Regions from separate parts of the Streptomyces sp. NPDC007205 genome, predicted to be linked through region 1. Evidence: riboswitches for the same ligand, from Rfam matches in the RefSeq annotation. Region 1 holds a riboswitch; each other region holds the start of a gene.
What was found. A riboswitch is a leader RNA that binds a small molecule or an ion and turns the genes downstream of it on or off. The one in region 1 is predicted to bind thiamine pyrophosphate.
Positions count from the first base shown of each region.

Region 2: another riboswitch for thiamine pyrophosphate. It lies ahead of thiC (phosphomethylpyrimidine synthase ThiC); the one in region 1 lies ahead of thiO (glycine oxidase ThiO).
Region 3: another riboswitch for thiamine pyrophosphate. It lies ahead of ABZ624_RS29195 (thiamine ABC transporter substrate-binding protein); the one in region 1 lies ahead of thiO (glycine oxidase ThiO).

Region 1 is NZ_JBEYEW010000008.1:84,243-91,556, reverse strand. It holds gene ABZ624_RS16125 (FAD-dependent oxidoreductase) at 1-1,017, opposite strand, end outside; gene ABZ624_RS16120 (hypothetical protein) at 1,049-1,399, opposite strand; TPP riboswitch at 1,453-1,564, shown strand; gene thiO (glycine oxidase ThiO) at 1,562-2,737, shown strand; gene thiS (sulfur carrier protein ThiS) at 2,734-2,952, shown strand; gene ABZ624_RS16105 (thiazole synthase) at 2,956-3,750, shown strand; gene pknB (Stk1 family PASTA domain-containing Ser/Thr kinase) at 3,839-5,782, shown strand; gene ABZ624_RS16095 (deoxyribonuclease IV) at 5,840-6,733, shown strand; gene ABZ624_RS16090 (sulfite oxidase-like oxidoreductase) at 6,740-7,314, opposite strand, start outside.
Region 2 is NZ_JBEYEW010000004.1:172,887-180,200, forward strand. It holds gene ABZ624_RS09520 (LacI family DNA-binding transcriptional regulator) at 1-886, shown strand, start outside; gene ABZ624_RS09525 (metallophosphoesterase) at 1,168-2,247, shown strand; gene ABZ624_RS09530 (hypothetical protein) at 2,428-3,288, shown strand; gene thiC (phosphomethylpyrimidine synthase ThiC) at 3,501-5,303, opposite strand; TPP riboswitch at 5,296-5,473, opposite strand; gene ABZ624_RS09540 (YibE/F family protein) at 5,554-7,008, shown strand; gene ABZ624_RS09545 (SsgA family sporulation/cell division regulator) at 7,107-7,314, opposite strand, start outside.
Region 3 is NZ_JBEYEW010000022.1:206-7,519, reverse strand. It holds gene ABZ624_RS29205 (ABC transporter ATP-binding protein) at 1-816, opposite strand, end outside; gene ABZ624_RS29200 (iron ABC transporter permease) at 846-2,447, opposite strand; gene ABZ624_RS29195 (thiamine ABC transporter substrate-binding protein) at 2,492-3,601, opposite strand; TPP riboswitch at 3,683-3,791, opposite strand; gene rlmN (23S rRNA (adenine(2503)-C(2))-methyltransferase RlmN) at 3,830-4,936, opposite strand; gene ABZ624_RS29185 (hypothetical protein) at 5,333-5,866, shown strand; gene ABZ624_RS29180 (DUF6602 domain-containing protein) at 6,311-7,009, opposite strand.

The DNA.
Region 1 (7,314 bases):
GTGGCCGGCGTACTGCACGAAGCGGCCGAACTGCTCGGACCAGAAGTACGGGACCGGGTCGTAGACCGCCGGGGTCTCGCCGAGGATGTTCGCGGCGACCGTGCGGGGGCCCTGCAGGGCGTTGTCCCAGTGGTGGACGAGCAGTCGTTCGCCGTAGCGGGCGGAGGGGAAGGAGGCGCAGTCGCCGACGGCGTACACGTCCTCGACGGAGGTGCGCAGACGGTCGTCGGCGAGGACGTCCCCGTGCGGCCCCAGCTCGATACCCGAGCCGGCCAGCCAGGCGGTGGCGGGGCGGGCCCCGATGCCGACGACGACGGCGCCCGCGGGCAGCCGGGTGCCGTCGGCGAGGACGACCGCGCCGGGCTCGACGCGCTCCACGCGCGCGTGCGTGCGGAGGTCGGCGCCCGCGTCGGCGTACCAGGCGGCCATCGGGGCGGCGACCTCGGCGGGCAGGGCGCCGGCGAGCGGACGGCCGGCGGCCTCCACGACGGTCACCGCGCAGCCGGCCTCGCGGGCGGCCGTGGCGAACTCGGCGCCGATCCAGCCCGCGCCGACGACCACGATCTCGTGCTGCCGGGCGAGCACGGGCCGCAACCGTTCGGCGTCGTCCAGGGTGCGCAGCAGATGCACGCCGGGCACCCCCTCGGTGCCGGGCAGGGTGACCGGTTCGGCGCCGGTGGCGAGGACCAGGACGTCGTACCGCACCGGGCCCTGCTCGGTGTCCAGCTCGTGCGCGGCGGGGCGCACGCCCAGCACCTCGCAGCCGAGCCGCAGCTCGACCCCGAGCGACTCGAAGTCCACGTCGAAGGCGGAGTCCTCCGCCTTGCCGAGCAGTACGGCCTTGGACAGCGGCGGCCGGTCGTACGGTTGGTGGGGTTCGGCACCGATGAGGGTGACGGTGCCCTGGAAGCCCTGTTCGCGCAGGGCGACCGCGGTCTGCACCCCGGCCATGCCGGCGCCGACGACGACCACGCGCCGCCCCTGTGACGTGCCCTCTTGTGCTGTCTGCTCGCTCACCCGATCACCATAGACAGTGACGGAGCGTCAGTCAGCGGGCGGGCTCGGTGACCTGTTCCACAACACTCGTGCCGGAGCCCGCCCGGGACTCCCACTCCCAGGTCTCCTCCAGCCGCACGCGCCCGTCCGGCAGCTCGACGACCGTGGACACACAGTGCCCGGAGGCGGTCGACCCGTCGGTCCTCAGCTGGACATAGCGGAAGTCCAGCCGGTCGCCCTCCCGGGTGCCGACCAGATGGCCGCGTACCACGTCGCCGCCCGCGTACTCGGCCCAGATCTCGCCCTCCGTCTCGTGGTAGGCGAACCGGGTGTGGGTGCCCACCTGACCTGGGGCTTGGTCCGCCACAGGGGCGAGGATCAGTCCGTCGAGCGACCGGGACACGGGCAGGGGCTCCCTTACGGGTGACGAGCGGGGCGGGCTAGGGTGGCCACCGTACAAGCACTCGCGGGAGCCCGGACGCACCGGGCTGAGAGGGAGGCTGGCGGCCTCCGACCGTACGAACCTGATCCGGGTCATGCCGGCGAAGGGAGGGGCTGGACGCCCATGTCGTCACGTACGTCCGATACGTCCGACGTCCTCGTCATCGGGGGCGGCATCATCGGCCTGGTCACGGCCTGGCGCGCGGCGCAGCGCGGGCTCGCCACGGCCGTGGTGGACCCCGAGCCCGGCGGCGGGGCCGCGCAGGTCGCGGCGGGGATGCTGGCCGCGGTCACCGAACTGCACTACGGCGAGGAGAGGTTGCTCGCCCTGAACCTGGAATCGGCGCGCCGCTACCCGGACTTCGCGGCCGAGCTGACCGAGCTGACCGGCCACGACCTCGGCTACCGCCGGTGCGGCACCCTCGCGGTCGCGCTCGACGCCGACGACCGCGCCCACTTGCGCGAACTGCACGCCCTTCAGCAGCGCTCGGGTCTGGACTCGGAGTGGCTGTCCGGGCGGGAGTGCCGGCGTCTGGAGCCGATGCTGGCACCCGGGGTGCGCGGCGGGCTGCGGGTGGACGGCGACCACCAGATCGACCCGCGGCGCCTTGCGGCAGCCCTGGTGACCGCGTGCGAGCGGGCGGGAGTGGTGTTCCACCGGGCGTGGGCCGAACGGCTGGACGTCGTACGGGACCGGGCCGCCGGGGTCACCACGGCGGACGGTGCCGAACTGCGCGCCGGCCAGGTCGTCCTCGCGGCCGGCAGCCTGAGCGGGCGGCTCGCCGGCGTGCCTGAGGCGCTGCTGCCGCCGGTGCGGCCGGTGAAGGGCCAGGTGCTCCGGCTGACCGTGCCGCCCCGGTACGCGCCCTTCCTGAGCCGCACCGTACGGGCCGTGGTGCGCGGCGGCCATGTCTACCTCGTGCCCCGTGAGAACGGCGAACTGGTCGTCGGCGCCACCAGCGAGGAGCTGGGCTGGGACACGACCGTCACCGCGGGCGGGGTGTACGAGCTGCTGCGCGACGCCCATGAGCTGGTGCCGGGCATCACCGAACTGCCGCTCACCGAGACCCGGGCCGGGCTGCGCCCCGGCTCCCCCGACAACGCGCCGCTGCTCGGCCCGTCCGGGCTCGACGGGCTGCTGCTGGCCACCGGGCACTACCGCAACGGGGTGCTGCTCACGCCGGTCACCGGCGATGTGCTGGCCCAGCTGCTGACCGGCGGCCAACCGCCGGAAGCGGCCCGTCCGTTCACACCGCGGCGCTTCGGTGCCGCCGCCGTCCTCATGGAGCAGCCCGCATGAGCATCTCCGTCACCCTTTCCATCTCCGTCAACGGGAAGCGCCGGGAGATCGTCCCGGGTACCGCTCTCGACACCGTCGTACGGTCGCTGGTCGCGGCGCCTTCCGGGGTGGCCGCCGCCGTCAACGAGACCGTCGTCCCGCGCGCGCAGTGGGCGGCCACGGCGCTGGCCGAGGGCGACCGGGTCGAAGTCCTCACCGCGGTCCAGGGAGGCTGAGCCATGGCCGACGATCTCTTGGTCCTCGGGGGCACGACGTTCTCGTCGCGGCTGATCATGGGCACGGGCGGTGCGCCCAGCCTGGACGTGCTGGAGCGGGCGCTGGTCGCCTCCGGTACGGAGCTGACGACGGTCGCGATGCGGCGGGTGGACCCGTCCGTCCACGGCTCGGTGCTGTCGGTGCTCCAGAAGCTCGGCATCCGGGTGCTGCCGAACACCGCGGGCTGTTTCACCGCGGGCGAGGCCGTGCTGACCGCGCGCCTGGCACGGGAGGCACTGGGCACGGACCTGGTCAAGCTGGAGGTCATCGCCGACGAGCGGACGCTGCTGCCGGATCCGGTGGAGCTGCTGGAGGCGGCGGAGACGCTGGTCGACGACGGGTTCACGGTGCTGCCGTACACCAATGACGATCCCGTGCTGGCGCGGAAGCTGGAGGACGTCGGGTGTGCCGCGGTGATGCCGCTGGGGTCGCCGATCGGGTCCGGGCTCGGGATCCGCAACCCCCACAACTTCCAGCTGATCGTCGAGCACGCGCGGGTGCCGGTGATCCTGGACGCGGGGGCCGGGACGGCATCGGATGCGGCGCTGGCCATGGAGCTGGGCTGTGCCGGGGTGATGCTGGCCTCGGCGGTGACGCGGGCGCAGGAGCCGGAGCTGATGGCCGCCGCGATGCGGCATGCTGTGGAGGGCGGCCGGCTGGCCCGGCTGGCCGGGCGGATTCCGCGCAGGCACTTCGCGGAGGCCTCCTCCCCGACGGAGGGGCGCGCCCACCTGGATCCCGAACGTCCGGCCTTCTGATCGCGGGGGAGTCACAGCTGTGCTGCATTCCGTCCCCGGAACAGCACAGCGTGCGGCACTGTCGGTCGGCCCTCGTAGACTCCCCTGCGTGGATACGACCCTTCAGGACCCCCTCGTCGGGCAGGTGCTCGACGGCCGTTATCGCGTCGACGCACGGATCGCGGCCGGCGGGATGGCCACGGTGTACCGGGCCCTGGACACCCGTCTGGACCGTGTTCTCGCGCTGAAGGTGATGCACCCGACGCTCGCGTCGGACGGATCGTTCGTGGAGCGGTTCATCCGGGAGGCGAAGTCCGTCGCGCGGCTGGCGCACCCGAACGTGGTGCAGGTCTTCGACCAGGGGACCGACGGGTCGTACGTGTACCTGGCGATGGAGTACGTCGCCGGGTGCACCCTGCGGGACGTGCTGCGCGAGCGGGGTGCGCTGCAGCCGCGGGCCGCGCTGGACATCCTGGAGCCGGTGCTGGCCGCGCTGGGTGCCGCGCACCGGGCCGGGTTCGTGCACCGGGACATGAAGCCCGAGAACGTGCTGATAGGGGACGACGGCCGGGTCAAGGTCGCCGACTTCGGGCTGGTGCGGTCGGTGGACACGGTGACCAGCACGACCGGCGCCGTCCTCGGGACCGTGTCGTATCTCGCACCCGAGCAGATCGAGCAGGGCACCGCCGACCCCCGGGTCGACGTCTACGCCTGCGGTGTCGTGCTCTACGAGATGCTGACCGGTGAGAAGCCGCACGCCGGGGACTCGCCCGCGCAGGTGCTCTACAAGCACATACACGACGACGTGCCACCGCCCTCTGCGCTGGTGCCGGGCCTGCCGTACGAGCTGGACGAGCTGGTCGCGTCGGGGACCGCGCGCAACCCGGACATCCGGCCGTACGACGCCGTGGCGCTGCTCGCCCAGCTGCGCGAGGCACGCCTCGGGCTGAGCGCCGGGCAGCTGGACGCGGTGCCGCCGCAGGCGCTCACCGCGGAGCACGACAACGCCGAGGACCGGACGAGCGTGATCCCGCGCTCGCTGACCTCCCCCGTGCTCGGCTTCGCTCGCGCGGGGGGACCCCCCTCGCGCCCGCTGCCGGTGAACGAGGACGAGCCCGCGGTCCGGCACACCAGCCGGCTGCAGGCGCCCCCGGCACCGCCCCGGCGGCCGAGGCGTCTGGTGCTGACGATCGTCGCCGCCGTGCTGGTGGTGTTCGGCGTGGGCGCCGGGGTCTGGTACATCAACTCCGGCCAGTTCACGAAGGTCCCGCCGCTGCTGTCGAAGACCGAGGCGCAGGCCCGGGACCGGCTGGAGGCGGCCGGGCTCGAGGTCGGGCAGGTCAAGCGCGCGTACGACGACACCGTCCCGCGGGGCACGGTCATAGGCACCGACCCGGCGCCCGGCGCCCGGATCCGCGACCACGACGCGGTGACGCTGACCATCTCGCTGGGCCCCGAGACGGTGAACGTGCCGGATGTCGCGGGCCGCCCGCTGGCCGAGGCGCGGGCGCGGCTGAAGGCGGACGGGCTGGAGCCGGGCATGGTCACCCGGGAGTTCAGCGAGGACGTCGCCAACGGCTCCGTGATCGCCACGAATCCGAAGGCGGGCACCAAGCGGCACGCCGGCTCGGCGATCGCGCTGACCGTCAGCAAGGGCAGTCCCGTTGATGTGCCGGACGTCACCGGTGACGACGTGGACGAGGCCAAGCAGGAGCTGACGGGCGCCGGGCTGAAAGTGGTGATCGCCCCGCAGCAGGTCAACTCCGACGTCGACAAGGGCAAGGTGGCCCGGCAGAGCCCGGGTGAGGGCAGTCAGGCCGCCGAGGGCGACACGGTGACGCTGACGCTGTCCAAGGGCCCGCAGATGGTCGAGGTGCCGGACGTGACCGGCGACAGCGTGGACGACGCCCATAAAGCGCTGGAGGGCGCCGGCTTCAAGGTGGACGAGGACCGCGGGCTGCTCGGCCTGTTCGGCGACACCGTGAAGAAGCAGTCGGTGGGGGGCGGCGACACGGCTCCCAAGGGGTCGACCATCACGATCACCATCCGGTGACGGGGGTCACCGGGGACCGTGGTCCGGCGGCCGGGGCGGGCATGACACCCTGAACGGGTGAGTCCCGTTCAGCCCGCGTCCCTCCCCTCGCCCCCTGCGCGCAATCCCGTCGGCGGTCATGTCCCCGTGGCCGGCGGCCTGCACTCCGTGGGGCTGTCGTACGCCCGTGAGCTGCGGGCGGAGACCGTGCAGGTCTTCGTGGCCAATCCGCGCGGCTGGGCCACGCCCGCCGGGAACCCGCGGCAGGACGAGGCATTCCGCCAGGAGTGTGCCGAGCGGTCGGTGCCGGCGTATGTGCACGCGCCGTACCTGATCAACTTCGGCTCGCACACCGAGGCGACCGTGGAGCGGTCGGTGGAGTCGCTCAGGCACTCGCTGCGGCGCGGGCGGGAGATCGGCGCGCTCGGTGTGGTCGTGCACACCGGGAGCGCGACCGGCGGGCGGGCCCGCGACGTGGCGCTGAAGCAGGTGCGCGAGCACATGCTGCCGCTGCTGGACGAGCTGACCCACGACGACGATCCGTTCCTGCTGCTGGAGTCGACCGCCGGACAGGGCGCCTCGCTGTGCTCCCGCACCTGGGACTTCGGCCCGTACTTCGAGGCGCTGGACGCCCATCCGAAGCTGGGGGTCTGCCTGGACACCTGCCACATCTTCGCCGCGGGGCACGACCTGACCGGCCCGAGCGGCATGCACCAGACGCTCGACCTGCTGGTCGACACCGTCGGCGAGGGCCGGCTGAAGCTGATCCACGCGAACGACTCCAAGGACGTGGTCGGCGCGCACAAGGACCGGCACGAGAACATCGGCGCCGGCCACATCGGCGAGGATCCCTTTCGCGCCCTGATGACCCACCCGGCGACCGCGGGCGTCCCGCTGGTCATCGAGACGCCGGGCGGCAGGGAGGGGCATGCGGCGGACGTGGAGCGGCTGAAGAAGCTCAGGGACTGCTGAGAGCGGTCAGAGTTCCGGGCCCTCGCCCGGTTCCTCCTGGTAGGAGTAGCGCTGTTCCTTCCAGGGATCGCCGACGTTGTGGTAGCCGCGCTCCTCCCAGAAGCCGCGGCGGTCGGCGGTCATGTACTCCACGCCACGGACCCACTTGGGGCCCTTCCAGGCGTACAGGTGGGGCACGATCAGCCGGACCGGGAAGCCGTGCTCGGCGGTGAGCAGCTCGCCGTCCTTGTGGGTGGCGAAGATGGTGCCGTCGGAGGTGAAGTCCGACAGGCGGAGGTTGGAGCTGAAGCCGTACTCCGCCCACACCATCACGTGGGTGACGTCGGGCGCCGGCGGGGCCAGCTCGAGGATGGTACGGGCGGGGATCCCGCCCCACTCCGCGCCGGTCATGCTGAACTTCGTCACGCAGTGCAGATCGGCCACCACGGTGGTGTACGGCAGGGCCGTGAGCTCCTCGTGGTTCCAGACGTGCTTGTCACCGTCGGCGGTGGCGCCGAAGACCCGGAACTCCCAGCGCTCGGGCCGGAACTTCGGGACGGGCCCGTAGTGCGTGACCGGCCAGCCGCGCTGGAGCCGCTGAC
Region 2 (7,314 bases), on a different contig from region 1:
CCGTACCGGGAAGTCGGGTCTGATCGGCCTGACCGTGACGACATACGGGGATGAACCTTTCACCTTCACCGAGTTCGCGTACTTCGCCGAGATGGCCCGGGCCGCCACCTCGGCCGCGCTCGCCCGCGGCTACGCCCTCGTCATCCTGCCCGCGACCTCCCGCCACGACGTGTGGTCCAACGTCGCCCTGGACGGCACGGTCGTCATCGACCCGTCCGACCAGGACCCGGTGGTCAGCGAGCTGGTCCGGCAGGGGCTGCCGGTCGTCTCCGACGGCCGCCCGGCCGGCTCGCTGCCGGTCACCGCCTGGGTCGACAACGACCACGAGGCCGCCGTACTCGGCATCCTCGACCACCTCGCCGCCGCCGGTGCCCGCCGTATCGGCCTGCTCACCGGCACGACGACGGACACGTACACCCATCTGTCGACCACCGCCTACCTGCGCTGGTGCGAACGCGTCGGCCAGGACCCGGTCTACGAGGCCTATCCGGCGCACGACCCGTGCGCGGGCGCCGTCGCCGCCGACCGGCTGCTCGCCCGCCCCGACCGGCCCGACGCCGTCTACGGACTGTTCGACCCCAACGGCACGGATCTGCTGGCCGCCGCCCGCCGCTACGGGCTCCGCGTCCCCGAGGACCTGCTCCTCGTGTGCTGCAGCGAGTCCATGGTCTACGCCAGCACTGAGCCGCCCATCACCACGCTCTCCCTCAAACCCCGTCGCATCGGCACCGCGGTGGTCCAGCTCCTCATCGACGCCATCGAGGGCATGGAGTCGAACCAGCCGGTCGAGCAGGTGATACCGACCGAGCTGATCGTGCGCACCTCCTCCCAGCGGCGCCCGCCGCGCACGACGGTCAGCCCGCCGCGGTCACCGGACGGGAAATAGCGCCGGAAAGCGGGGCGCTCACCCCGTACAGCCCTCAGCCGGTGGCAGGGGCAGGGCGGGCCGGCGACCGGCGAGCCGGGGGTTCGGTCGGCGCATAGCCGGCCGAACACCTGCCCAAACGGGGCGAAAGCCGCGGTGAACTGGAGTCTTGTTCCGATTCACCACCCCTGGGTCATCACACGGCGCGACGCGCATTCCTATGATGGGCCCACGACACCGCGGACCGCTGCGACCAGGCAGTCCGAAGCGGTGCAGATGCGGCGCGATGGTGGAGGGGTCTGATGACTCAGGGGGCCGGTCAGGGACCCGAAGTGGAGCGGACGGCGACGCTGCGCGACTTCCGGGTACCGGCGTACGTCCACGAGACCGGTCCGTACGTCCGCACCGCCCCCCCGGGCGACACCGTGCCGCCCGTCGACGAGGCGTACCCCGACGGCTACACGCCCACCCAGCGCGACCTCCCCGTCATCAACCGGCCGGAGAGGCTCCAGGTCCCCGTCGAACCGGCACCCGCGGCCCCTGCCCCGCAGCCCGCGACCGGGCCAGGACCGCTGTTCGTCGTCGGAGACGTGCACGGATACCTCGACGAACTGATGACCGCCCTGCGGGAACAGGGGCTGATCGACACCTCGGGCCAGTGGTGCGCCGGCACTGCCCGGCTGTGGTTCCTCGGCGACTTCACTGACCGCGGGCCCGACGGCATCGGCGTCATCGACCTCGTGATGCGGCTGTCCGCCGAGGCCGCGGCGGCCGGCGGCTACTGCAAGGCCCTCATGGGCAACCACGAACTACTGCTGCTCGGCGCCAAGCGGTTCGGCGACACCCCCGTCAACTCCGGCGCCGGCACCGCCACCTTCCAGGCGGCCTGGCTGCTCAACGGCGGCCAGAAGACCGACATGGACCGCCTCCAGGACCACCACCTGCAGTGGATGGCCCGTCTCGACGCCGTCGAGGAGGTCGACGGCTATCTGCTCGTGCACTCGGACACCACCGCCTACCTCGACTACGGAGACTCCATCGAGGCGGTCAACGACACCGTCCGCGAGACCCTCACCCGTAATGACGCGGACGAGTGCTGGGATCTGTTCCGCAAGTTCACCAAGCGCTTCTCCTTCCGCGACGAGGGCGGCGCCGACGCCGTACGCTCCCTCCTCGATACGTACGGCGGCACTCGCATCGTTCACGGCCACAGCCCGATCCCCTACCTCCTCGGCGAGGTCGGCTCCGAGGACGGCGAGGAGGGCACCGGCCCGGCCGTGGAGGACCCGCACGTCTACGCCGACGGGCTCGCCATCGCGATGGACGGCGGGGTGACCATGGCCGGAAAGCTACTGGTCCGGCAACTGCCCCTGACTACCTGACCGTCCCGCGGGCAGGCGTCCCCCGGCGGAGTACACGCACGCGGGGGGCAATTTCCGGCAACCCCCTGTCACCGTGTGCCGTCACGGCTCTACCATCGGCTTATCCGTAGCAGGCTCCCCTCCGTTTCTGCCCGACGGCTCGCCGGCGTGCGAGCCCCAAGCCCTACGGAGCATCGGGGGATGCACATGAACAGCGTTCCGCAGCACCTGCAGAGCGAGGACCGCCAGGAATTCGAGCGGCTCCTCAGCGAGGCGCTGCGCTCCGCACCGCACCGGCCGGAACTGGCCGCTGTCGGACAGCGGCTCAATCCGGAACAACTGCGCACCATGGCACTCGACGCCAGCGCCCTGATCACGGCCGCCGCAGCGGCCGAATACCAGCACTATGTGAAGGTCCGCCAGGAACTGCGCCACCCGGCCATGGCCCCGTCGGCCGCCGGCGACTCCGCCACCGCGGAGCCGGGTTCGGCCACGACCGGGCTCGTCACCACCCTCGGCGAGGATGCCGAGAGCACCGGTGCGGGCGCCATCGCGGTCATCGCCGTCCTGGCTCCCGTCCTGTCCGGAACGGCCGCGGCGATCTTCCTCCTCGTCGGCTACATCCTGAAGACACTCAGCCCCGGACAGGCCTTCGCGCAGACCATGCTCACCGCCGGCTGGGTGTTCGGCGCGGTGACCGCGGCCGCGATCCTCGTCGCCGCCGTCGGCCTGCTCCTCACCGCGCTGCGCAACAGCAGCTCGCCCCAGGCCCAGGCACTGGACGCGGCGCACCGGGAGCTGGACAGGGCCAGAGAGGCCTGGCGGGACGCCCTGCTGGAGCGAGGCATCCTGCCGTTCCTGCGCGAGGCGCTCGCCGAGCCCGGACCAGCCGCCCTGCACCACACGACGCCACCCGCCCCGAGCGGCCGCATGCCCCGCCTCGGGTACGACCGCCCCGGCTTCAGCAGCCCCGACGACGGCTCCGGCTCCGGTCGCCCGAGCTTCACCAGCCCGGACTACACAAGCCCGGACTTCGGCGGCCCGGAGCACCAGCCCGACTGACCCGCACCAGCACCCGAACAACCCGGCTCGCGCTCCGTACCGCGGGGTCCCGACCGGGGGGGACCGAGCGGCCAACCGGCGTGGTATCACCACCCGGTCAGCCGCCGTGTTCGCGGCGGATGTCCCGCGAGAAGGCGTCCACGGCCGTGAGCGCGCGGCCCGTGCTCCCAGCCGGCTTGAGCATTCGGAGCACGGACCGCCGTACGTTGAGCTCAGTCCGCGATCGGCAGGTACACCCTGTTCCCCGCCTCAGCGAACTCCTTCGACTTCTGCAGCATTCCTTCAGCGACCTCCTCGGGTGACGCCCCCTCAGCCGCCGCACCACCGAACCGCTCTGTGATGCTTTGGCTGATCTTCATGCTGCAGAACTTCGGCCCGCACATGGAGCAGAAGTGGGCCGTCTTGGCGGGCTCGGCGGGCAGGGTCTCGTCGTGGAACTCCCGTGCCGTGTCCGGGTCCAGAGCGAGGTTGAACTGGTCCTCCCACCGGAACTCGAAGCGCGCGTCGGACAGCGCGTCGTCCCACTCCTGGGCTCCCGGGTGCCCCTTGGCGAGATCGGCCGCGTGCGCAGCGATCTTGTAGGTGATGACGCCGGTCTTGACGTCGTCCCGGTTGGGCAGGCCGAGGTGCTCCTTGGGCGTGACGTAGCAGAGCATCGCCGTGCCCCACCAGGCGATCATCGCAGCGCCGATGCCGGAGGTGATGTGGTCGTACGCCGGCGCGATGTCCGTGGTCAGCGGGCCGAGCGTATAGAACGGAGCTTCATCGCAGATCTCCTGCTGAAGGTCGATGTTCTCCTTGATCTTGTGCATCGGGACATGTCCCGGACCCTCGATCATCGTCTGTACGTTGAAACGCCTGGCGATCCGGTTGAGTTCCCCGAGGGTTCGCAATTCCGCGAACTGCGCCTCGTCGTTGGCGTCCGCGATCGAGCCCGGCCTGAGACCGTCGCCCAGCGAGTACGTGACGTCGTAGGCGGCGAGGATCTCGCACAGCTCCTCGAAGTTCTCGTACAGGAACGACTCCTTGTGGTGCGCCAGGCACCACGCGGCCATGATCGAGCCGCCGCGCGAGACGATGCCGGTCTTGCGGTTGGCGGTGAGCGGGACGTACGGCAGCCGCACGCCGGCGTGGACCGTCATGTAGTCCACGCCCTGCTCGGCCTGCTCGATGACGGTGTCCTTGTAGATCTCCCAGGTCAGTTCCTCGGCCCTGCCGTCGACCTTCTCCAGTGCCTGGTAGAGCGGCACCGTGCCGATGGGAACGGGGGAGTTGCGCAGCACCCACTCACGCGTCGTGTGGATGTTGCGGCCGGTGGAGAGGTCCATGACCGTGTCGGCGCCCCAGCGGGTCGCCCAGGTCATCTTCTCCACCTCTTCCTCGATGGAGGAGGTCACCGCGGAATTGCCGATGTTGGCGTTGACCTTCACCAGGAACCGCTTGCCGATGATCATCGGCTCGATCTCCGGGTGGTTGACGTTGGCCGGCAGCACCGCCCGGCCCGCCGCGATCTCCTCGCGGACCACCTCGGGAGAAACGTTCTCCCGGATGGCCACGTACTCCATCTCGGGGGTGATCTCTCCCCGGCGCGCATACGTGAGCTGCGTCACCGTCTGGCCGCTGCGACCCCGGCGCGGCTGGCGCGGGCGTCCGGGGAAGACCGCGTCCAGGTTGCGCAGCCCGCCACGCGGCGAGGTGTGCTTGATCCCGTCGTCCTCGGGACGGACGGGACGGCCCGCGTACTCCTCGGTGTCGCCGCGGGCGATGATCCAGTTATCCCGCAACGGCGGCAGGCCCCTGCGGACATCGGTATCAACGAGTGGGTCGGTGTACGGGCCCGACGTGTCGTACAGCGTGACCGACTGCCCGTTGGTGAGGTGCACCTGGCGGACCGGCACGCGCAGGTCGGGGCGCGAACCCTCGACGTACGCCTTGTGCCAGCCGATGGACTTCCCGGCCTCCTGGGACTTCTCGTCCTGGACGGAGGCAGGCGTGCGTGCGTCCTTGTTGGTCATGTGACCTACTCCCTACGCCGGCATTACCCGGTAACAGGTTCGGCGGTCGACGCAGCGGTTTCCGTCTGCCGGTGTTTCCTGAGGAACATGGCATGTTCCACGTGAAACATCGCGTGTACGGAGGTCAGCGCCCTCTCAGCCCGGTGCTCCGAGCTCCCGCGTGTGCAAAGGTGCCTCCACGCTAGCGCCATATGTGGCGCGGTGAACAGTGGGCCCCCGCCGTTCTTGCAATGATCGGGCGGTGACCAGGATGGATCAGTACCCATATCAGCCGCCCGAGCCACGCCATCACGAGGGCTCAGAGCAGGGCACCGGCTTCGGCGGGGGCGACGGCCAGGGTCCCGGGCGGGGATCTGGTGGGGACGACGGCCGCGGTCACGGCCGAGGCCACGGTCACGCGCACGGCCACAGCCACAGCCACAGCCACAGCCACGGTCCCGCTGCCCCGGTCTCCCAGCACCTGCGCAAGGTCATCGCCGCGATCCTGGTCCCGTTCACCGCGGCGGTCGTCGTCGGGCTGCTGGTTCTCTGGCCCGGGGGAGCTCCGTCCCACAAACGCACCGGCGTCGGCTTCGACCGGGAGACCCAGCAGGCCACGGTCACCAGGGTCGTCGAGGTGAGCTGCCGGTCGGTGAACGCATCCGGCGACACCCCGACCGGCAACACCTCCACCGCCGAGGGCACCTCGGCGCAACAGGAGGCGAAGGGAACCTGCAAGAAGGCGACCGTCCGTGTCGACACCGGCAAGGACAAGGGGCGTACGTTCACCGAGATCGTGCAGCCGGACCAGACCCGGCAGCTGCACCAGGGCGAGAAGGTGGTGGCCGCCTACGAGCCCTCGGCACCGAAGGACCTGCAGTACTCGGTGGCCGACGTGAACCGGAAGTTCCCCATGACGCTGCTCGCGGGGATCTTCGCGCTCGCCGTGGTGGTGGTCGGACGGCTGCGCGGGCTCATGGCGCTCATCGCACTGGCGGTGAGTTTCCTGGTGCTGACCCTGTTCATCCTGCCCGCGATCCTCCAGGGTTCGAACCCGCTGCTCGTGGCAGTGGTGGGAGCGAGCGCCATCATGCTGATCGCCCTGTACATGTGCCACGGTCTGTCGGCGCGGACGTCGGTGGCGGTGCTGGGCACGCTGATCTCCCTGTCGCTGATCGGTGTACTCGGCTCCCTCTTCATCAGCTGGGCCGCCCTGACCGGCAACACGGACGACAACACCGGTCTGATCCATGGCCTGTACCCGTCGATCGACATGAGCGGCCTGCTGCTGGCCGGCGTCATCATCGGCTCGCTCGGTGTCCTGGACGATGTGACCGTGACGCAGACGTCAGCCGTCTGGGAGCTGCACGAGGCCAATCCGTCGATGGGCTGGCGCGGGCTGTACCGGGCCGGCATCCGTATCGGCCGCGACCACATCGCCTCCGTGGTCAACACCCTTGTCCTCGCCTATGCCGGTGCCGCGCTGCCGTTGCTGCTGCTGTTCTCGATCGCGCAGAGCAGCGTCGGGACCGTGGCCGACAGCGAACTGGTGGCCGAGGAGATCGTGCGCACGCTGGTGGGCTCGATCGGTCTCGTCGCCTCAGTCCCGGTCACCACCGCGCTCGCCGCCCTGGTGGTCTCGGCCGACCGGACCGGCCCGGGCACCCCGGCTCCGGCACAGCTCGTTACGGCTCGTGGCGGCCGCGGCCGACGCCGGAAGCGGTGAGCCCGAGCTGAGCGTCCCGGACAGGGCACCAGGCAGAAGCGTTCCTGCATGCGTCCACGCGGCATGGCGCAGCGCCCGGCGGCCCGTGCCGTGACGCTTCAGCCCGCGCTCTGCTCCTCGGCCAGAATGCGGTCAAGGGCCTCGTCCAGATGGGCGTCGAAGTCGGCCAGGGCGCCCTCCTGGCCCAACGGCACGAGCTTGTCCGTACGGTCCAGGAAGGCCACGAGCGGAGGTGCGGAGGAACGGAACAGGGCCTGGTCGCAGCCGACCTGAAGCCTGATCAGCACCTCGCCCAGCACATCGGAA
Region 3 (7,314 bases), on a different contig from region 1:
GGGCCGGACCAGCAGGCTGCGGGCGCCCTGCGGGGAGCCCTCGGGCACCGGCAGCTTGCCCCAGGGGCTGTCGGCGACCGTCCCCGCGACGGTCGCCGGGACCACGTTGTCGAAGCCGAGGAAACGGGCCACGAACGCGTCGGCGGGCCGCTGCCACACCTCCAGCGGCGTACCGGACTGCGCGATCCGCCCGTCCCGCATCACCACCACCCGGTCGGCCAGCGCGAACGCCTCACCCTGGTCGTGGGTCACGGCGAGCACGGTGGTGCCCAACCGGCCGAACAGCTCCCGCAGTTCGATGACCAGCCGTTCCCTGAGCGAGCGGTCGAGCTGGCCGAGCGGCTCGTCCAGCATGAGCAGCCGGGGCCGGGGCGCGAGCGCCCGGGCGAGGGCCACCCGCTGCTGCTCGCCCCCGGACAAGGAGGCCACGGCCCGCCGGGCGGCCCCGGGCAGCCCGACCAGCTCCAGCAACTCGCCCACCTCGGCGTCCCGTTCACTCTTCCCCACCCCGTGCATGCGCAGCCCGAAGGCCACGTTCGCGCCGACGTCCCGCTGCGGGAAGAGCTGGTGGTCCTGGAACATCAGGCCGACGCCCCGCCGATGCGCGGGAACGCCCGACTGGTCGCGACCGCCGAGCAGCACCCGTCCGCCGGAGAGGGGCTGGAGCCCGGCGACCACCCGCAGCAGGGTCGACTTCCCGCTGCCGCTGGGGCCCAGCACACACACCACCTCGTGCTCGGCGACATCGAGATCGACCGCGTCGAGCACGGCCCGCCCGCCGAAGCGCACGGTCGCGGCATCGAGGCTCAGCAGCATCGAGAACTCCCCCGTCGGGCCGGCAGCATCTAGAACTCCCCCGTCCGGTCGGTGCGCAGCCGCTCCAGGACCAGCAGCGCGGCGGCGCACACCACCATCAGAATCGTCGAAAGGGCCATCGCCTGGCCGTAGTTGAGGTCTCCCGGGCGGCTGAGCAGCCGGGCCACGGCGACCGGGAGGGTGGGGTTGTCGGGCCGGGCGATGAACACGGTCGCCCCGAACTCACCGAGCGAGACGGCGAACGCGAACCCGGCCGCGACCAGCAGCGCCCGCCGCACCAGCGGCAGGTCCACCTCCCGCCACACCCGCCAGGGAGAGGCCCCGAGCACGGCGGCGGCCTCCCTCAGCCGTGCGTCCACCGCGCGCAGCACCGGCAGCATCGTCCGTACGACGAAGGGGGCGCCGACCAGCGCCTGGGCGAGCGGGACGAGCATCCAGGACTGTCTGAGGTCCAGCGGCGGCTTGTCGAGGGCGATCAGAAATCCGAAGCCCACGGTCACGGCGGACACGCCGAGCGGCAGCATCAGCAGCGCGTCGAAGCCGCGCACCAGCCGTCCGGCGTCCCTGCGGGCCAGCGCGGCGGCGGCGAGACCTCCGATCACGACGGCGACGGCGGTGGCGGCGACGGCGTACTGCAGCGAGGTCCACACGGCGTGCACCGGCGCCACCAGGAACGTACCGCCGTCGGAGTGCGCGAGCGCCCGGTAGTAGCCGAAGCCGGGCGCGTCGAGGGAGCGCCGCACGAGCACGGCGAGGGGCAGGACGAGCAGCAGGGCGATGGTGACGAGCACCCCGGCGAGCAGCGCCCACTGCCCGCCGCCGCGCGGCCGGCGGGTGGTCGCCTTCGGGTCCACGAGCCGTAGTGCGCTCTCCCTTCGCCGTACGGTCCGGGCGTGCACGGCGAGGATCGCGCCGACGGCGACGAACTGGACGAGGGTGAGGACGGCGGCCGTGGAGAGGTCGAAGACCTCGGAGGTCTGTCGGTAGATCTCCACTTCGAGGGTGGAAAAGGTGGGGCCGCCCAGGATCTGGACGACGCCGAAGGAGGTGAAGGTGAACAGGAACACCATCAGCGCGGCGGCGGCCACGGCGGGCGCGAGGGCGGGCAGCGTCACCTTCCGCCAGGCGTGCCACGGAGACGCGCCCAGCATCCGGGCCGCCTCCTCCTGCCGGGGATCGAGCTGGGACCACAGTCCGCCGACGGTCCGTACCACGACCGCGTAGTTGAAGAAGACGTGGGCCAGCAGGATCGCCCACACCGTGGTGTCCAGCCGTACGCCCCACAGCTCGTCGAGCAGCCCGCCGTGTCCGACGAGGGCGAGGAACGCGCTGCCGGCGACGACGGTCGGCAGCACGAACGGCACGGTGACCACGGCCCGCAGCAGCTGCTTGCCCGGGAAGTCGAAGCGGGCGAAGACATGGGCGGCGGGCAGCGCGAGCAGCAGGGTGAGCGCGGTGGAAGCCAGCGCCTGCCAGGTGGTGAACCACAGCACGTGCCGGATGTCCGGCTGCGTGACCACGTCCGCGAGCCGCCCGAACTGCCAGGCGCCGTCCACCTTCAGCCCACGCGCGACGATCGCGGCGACGGGCCAGGCGAAGAACAGCGCGAAGAACGCGACGGGCAGGGCCATGAGCCCGAGCCGCGCCGCGCTCCCCGCGCGGTCCTTGCGGGGGACTACTTCAGTACGAGCGAGGTCCACGACTTGACCCACTGGTCACGGTTGGCGGCGATCTTGCCGGGCGCCATGGTCTCGGGGTGCTCGGCGGCCGGCCCGTACTCGGTGAACTCGGCGGGGACCTTCGCGCCCTGCACCACCGGGTAGACGTACATGTTCAGCGGCATGTCCTCCTGGAACTCCTTGGAGACCAGGAAGTCGATGAACGCCTTGGCGCCCTTGGGGTTCTTGGCGTTGCTGAGCAGCCCGGCGAACTCGATCTGCCGGAAGCAGGTGCCGGTCGCGACGCCGGTCGGTGCGGTGCTGGGCCGCTTCTTGGCGTAGATCACCTCGGCGGGCGGCGAGGAGGCGTACGACACGACGAGCGGCCGGTCCCCGCCGGCCTTCTTGCCCTCCGACGACCCGGAGAACTCCTGGTAGTAGGCCTGCTCCCAGCCGTCGACGACCTTCACGCCGTTGGCCTTGAGCTTCTTCCAGTAGTCCTGCCAGCCTCCCCCACTCCCGGCTTCGCTCGGGCGGGAGGTGCCCCCATCCCCGAACTGGGCTGCGCTGCCGAGCAGGAAGCCGAGGCCGGGCGAGGAGGTGGCCGCGTTCTCGGTGACGAGGAGGTTCTTGTACTGGGGCTTGGCGAGGTCCGCGAAGGACTGCGGCGGGGTCAGCTTGTGCTTGCTGAAGTACGCCTTGTCGTAGTTGACGCAGATGTCGCCGTAGTCGATCGGCGTGACCCGGTGCTTGGCCTGGTCGAGCTGGTACTGGCTGCCGACCTTGTCGAGCCCCTTGGCCGTGTACGGCTGGAACAGCCCGTTGTCGAGGGCCCGGGAGAGCAGGGTGTTGTCGACGCCGAAGAAGACGTCGCCCTGCGGGTTGTCCTTGGTCAGGATGGCCTTGTTGACGGCCTGCCCGGCGTCGCCGTCCTGGAGATTGCGGACCTTGTACCCGGTCCGACGCTCGAAGTCCTTCAGCACGCTCTTCGAGATCCGCCACGAGTCGTGGCTGACGAGCGTCACCGTCTTGGAGTCCGCGGACGGCTTGGTGTCACCGGATCCGCACGCGGACAGGCTGATCAGGCCGAGCCCGACCGCCACGGCCACGAAGGTCTTGTTCTGCACTGGATGTCCTCCTGGGGTTGGCCAGGAAGAGACGCGGCCCTGCCCGGGCTCCGCTGGGGAGACCCGGGCAGGGCGCAACAGCTTGAGTGATGACCGAACTCCCTACCCAGAATGACCTGGGCGAGGTTCAGAGGGTCTGCGGCCCTGTCCGCCGCACTCTCAGCGCTGTGGCGCTCCCCTGTCGGAATATGAAGATATGTGGACTGAGGATATGTGGACGTGGCCAGATTACCGCTCGGTGGCCGCCAGCTGACCACAGGCTCCGTCGATCTCCTGCCCTCGGGTGTCCCGGATCGTCACCGGCACACCATGCGCGGCGATGGCCTCGACGAACGCTTTCTCGTCCTCCGGCCGGGAGGCGGTCCACTTCGACCCCGGCGTCGGGTTCAGCGGAATGAGATTGACGTGCACGGGCTTGCCCTTGAGCAGCCGGCCGAGCCGGTCACCGCGCCACGCCTGGTCGTTGATGTCCCGGATGAGGGCGTACTCGATGGACAGCCGGCGCCCGCTCTTCTCCACGTACTCGAACCCGGCGTCCAGCACCTCGCGCACCTTCCACCGTGTGTTCACGGGGACGAGGGTGTCGCGCAGCTCGTCGTCGGGGGCGTGCAGGGAGATCGCGAGCCGGCACTTGAAGCCCTCGTCGGCGAACCGGTGGATGGCCGGCACGAGCCCGACGGTGGACACGGTGATCCCGCGCTGCGACAGTCCCAGCCCGTCCGGTGCGGGATCGGTCAGCGCCCGGATCGCGCCGACGACCCGCTTGTAGTTGGCGAGCGGCTCACCCATGCCCATGAAGACGATGTTGGACAGCCGGGCGGGTCCCCCGGGCACTTCCCCGTCCCTCAGGGCCCGCATCCCGTCGACGATCTGGTGGACGATCTCGGCGGTCGACAGATTCCGGTCGAGCCCCGCCTGCCCGGTGGCACAGAACGGGCAGTTCATCCCGCACCCGGCCTGCGAGCTGATGCACATCGTCACCCGGTCCGGATACCGCATCAGCACGGACTCGACGAGGGTCCCGTCGAACAGCCGCCACAGCGTCTTGCGGGTGGTTCCCTCGTCGGTGGACAGATGCCGTACGACGGTCATCAGCTCCGGGAACAGCGCTTCCTGCAGCTTGTCGCGCGACCCGGCGGGGATGTCGGTCCACAGCTCCGGGTCGTGCGCGTACCGCGCGAAGTAGTGCTGAGAGAGCTGCTTGGCACGGAACGGCTTCTCACCGATCTCGGCCACCGCGTCCTTGCGCTCGGCGGGCGTGAGGTCGGCGAGATGCCGCGGCGGCTTCTTGGCTCCGCGCGGGGCGACGAAAGTGAGTTCTCCGGGTGCAGGCATAACACGACCAGTGTCGCAGATCATCTCCGGGGCCCCAGGCCAGAGCGGGGTGGGGGTGGTCACCCGTGGGCGCTGACTGTCAGCGTTGGTCGACCTCGCACGGCCCAGGGACGGCCCAGCACTGATCGAGGATGCCCGTGATCATTGCCTGGTAGCCCAGCAGGGTCCACGCCACCGCCGCGACAAGCTGCCGGGTGCGCGCCCGCCTGGATCTGGCATGCCGATGGCAAGGGCCCCTTCGTCTCGAAGCACCCTGGAGAAGGCTGGGCCTTGTCGGGCCTTCGCTTCCGACTGCCGCCGTCGACTGCAGCGGTCTTGTGTCCAGGCTTCAAAGACCCGAGGCTGATCGGACGGCTGGCCGGGGTGCCACCGCATGTGAGCAGAGCGGAGGCTTCCATGAATCAGACCGTGGTCGTTGCGCTAATCACTGCCGCAGCAGCATTGGGTGGCTCGGCGGTGGCCGCTCTGATCAGTCTGCGAAGTATCCGCTTACAGAATGAGCACGCAATTCTCCTTGCGCGCGAGGAGCGTGCCGAGAATAGAGTCGCCGGACTCCGCCAAGCGCGCCGTGACGCTTATAAGGCTTTCCTAGACAAGGCAAGCAGTGTGGTGGACGCCATCACCAAGACTCACGATGCACAACTCAGCGATGGTGATTTCCAGAGGCTATTTGATTTAGCCTGGCGGGAAGCCAATAACCTCCTCCCATTAATCAATGCCGTATCGATCGAGGGGCCGCTGGAAGTCCTAGAGTGCGGGCGTGAACTGCGAAAGGCTCTGTACGGTGAGTTGAGGACCATCCAGGCGGCGCGTCAAGGAGAAGAACCGAATGATGCCATTATCGATGCGGCCAATCGTCGAAGGCGGGCTGTTTCTGCGACATCATCGGCAGCACGTGAGGCACTTGGCGGCAATATCATCACTAATTGAGCTGGCCACGGTAAATGACACATAGGATGGCCACCCAGCCCGCGAGACGCCTCTTACTCCGCCTTCAGGGCGTTCCACGTTGACCGCTTCATACTGAAGCAACCTGGGCGCGTGGCCGACCTGGGGCTGGCCTGCCTCTCAACTGCTGCGATGGTCCATCGATGTCCGCACGTATTTGTGGTTGTGCGTTGACATCGTCACGCTGTTGCACACTCACCCCGCACCCCTTACCGGCTCGGCGGGGCGTCGATGATCCATAGCTCCATCTTGTTCGGCGGTAGATCGCATCGGTAGCTCGACCCGCTTCGGGCCGCCTACCAGTAGGTCTTAATTCTCTTGCGTGCGCGAGTGAGTTCAGGCTTTGACCACTCGCGTGGGTTTTCACCTGCCATCGATCCGTTTAGTCCCACCCTCATGAAGTACAGATTCATGCCCATGAATCGCCTATCTTTCGAAGCTAGATGGCGGTAAACGGAAGAAAGCATTCTCCCTACGGGCGGTGGATCGCAGTGCTTTAGTGGAAGACACGTAACCGGAAGTAAACATTTCGTCCCCATCTCCCATTGGAGGCATGCAGTACGAAATCCATGTATCGAGATCTGCCACACATACCATGTCGAGCGCCTCATTCGGATGCTGGACATGTTGAGCGTCCGACTTCTTCAAGAGGTTGGATATCTTGTCGATTGCTACATCATCAGAACCCCATGAATGAGAATGTGAGACCAGTCCGTATATGATATCCCGGCCATGCTGTTCATAAAGTAACCGCTTGAGAGCCGCGGCCCGCTTCACCGTCTCGCTGACATGCGCTTTCTTGAGGGTTAGCTTGCACTCGAAGACTGCTAGCACCTCAGAGGCGAGATACATTTTCTTACTCAGCAGACCTACGGGATAGCTATCCGAGAGTACGATCACGTCCACTTGGCGACTTGTGGATCCATCCGCGCAGAGAAGTCTCCCTTTCGTGACCACGTGCACCGAAGCAGGTAGCCATCTGCGCAATACATGCGCCCAATTCTCCTCCCCTTCGTCGCCTGCAGTTCCAGGATCTTCCGCTGCCCTGAAGGAAATCCTTTCGTACTCATCCTGAATTTCGCGAGTGGCTTGTCGCACATAGCTTTCGACTTCGTGAGGGGCCATTTATCCACCTTTCCTCCTCGCATCTTTCTCGTCAGCATTCTGCCAGGCTAACGACAGGCGTGATGGTGAAACTTGAAGAGCGGTCGGTGGAGCGGCTTTGGTCTGGAGCTACTTTGGGCGAGTGATCATGGCCCTGTAAGCTTCCGGCGAGTAGGGCAGTCTGTGGACCTGCCCGTAAAGCACGACGTTGGGGCCATGATCTTAGAGGCTCGCCCCAAAATGGCTGCCTAAAGCCGTGGAGCCGACCGCCCCCGCCATAGAGGGTGTCCCTCACTTCATGCCCGCAGCCGCCGGGCGCGGCCAGC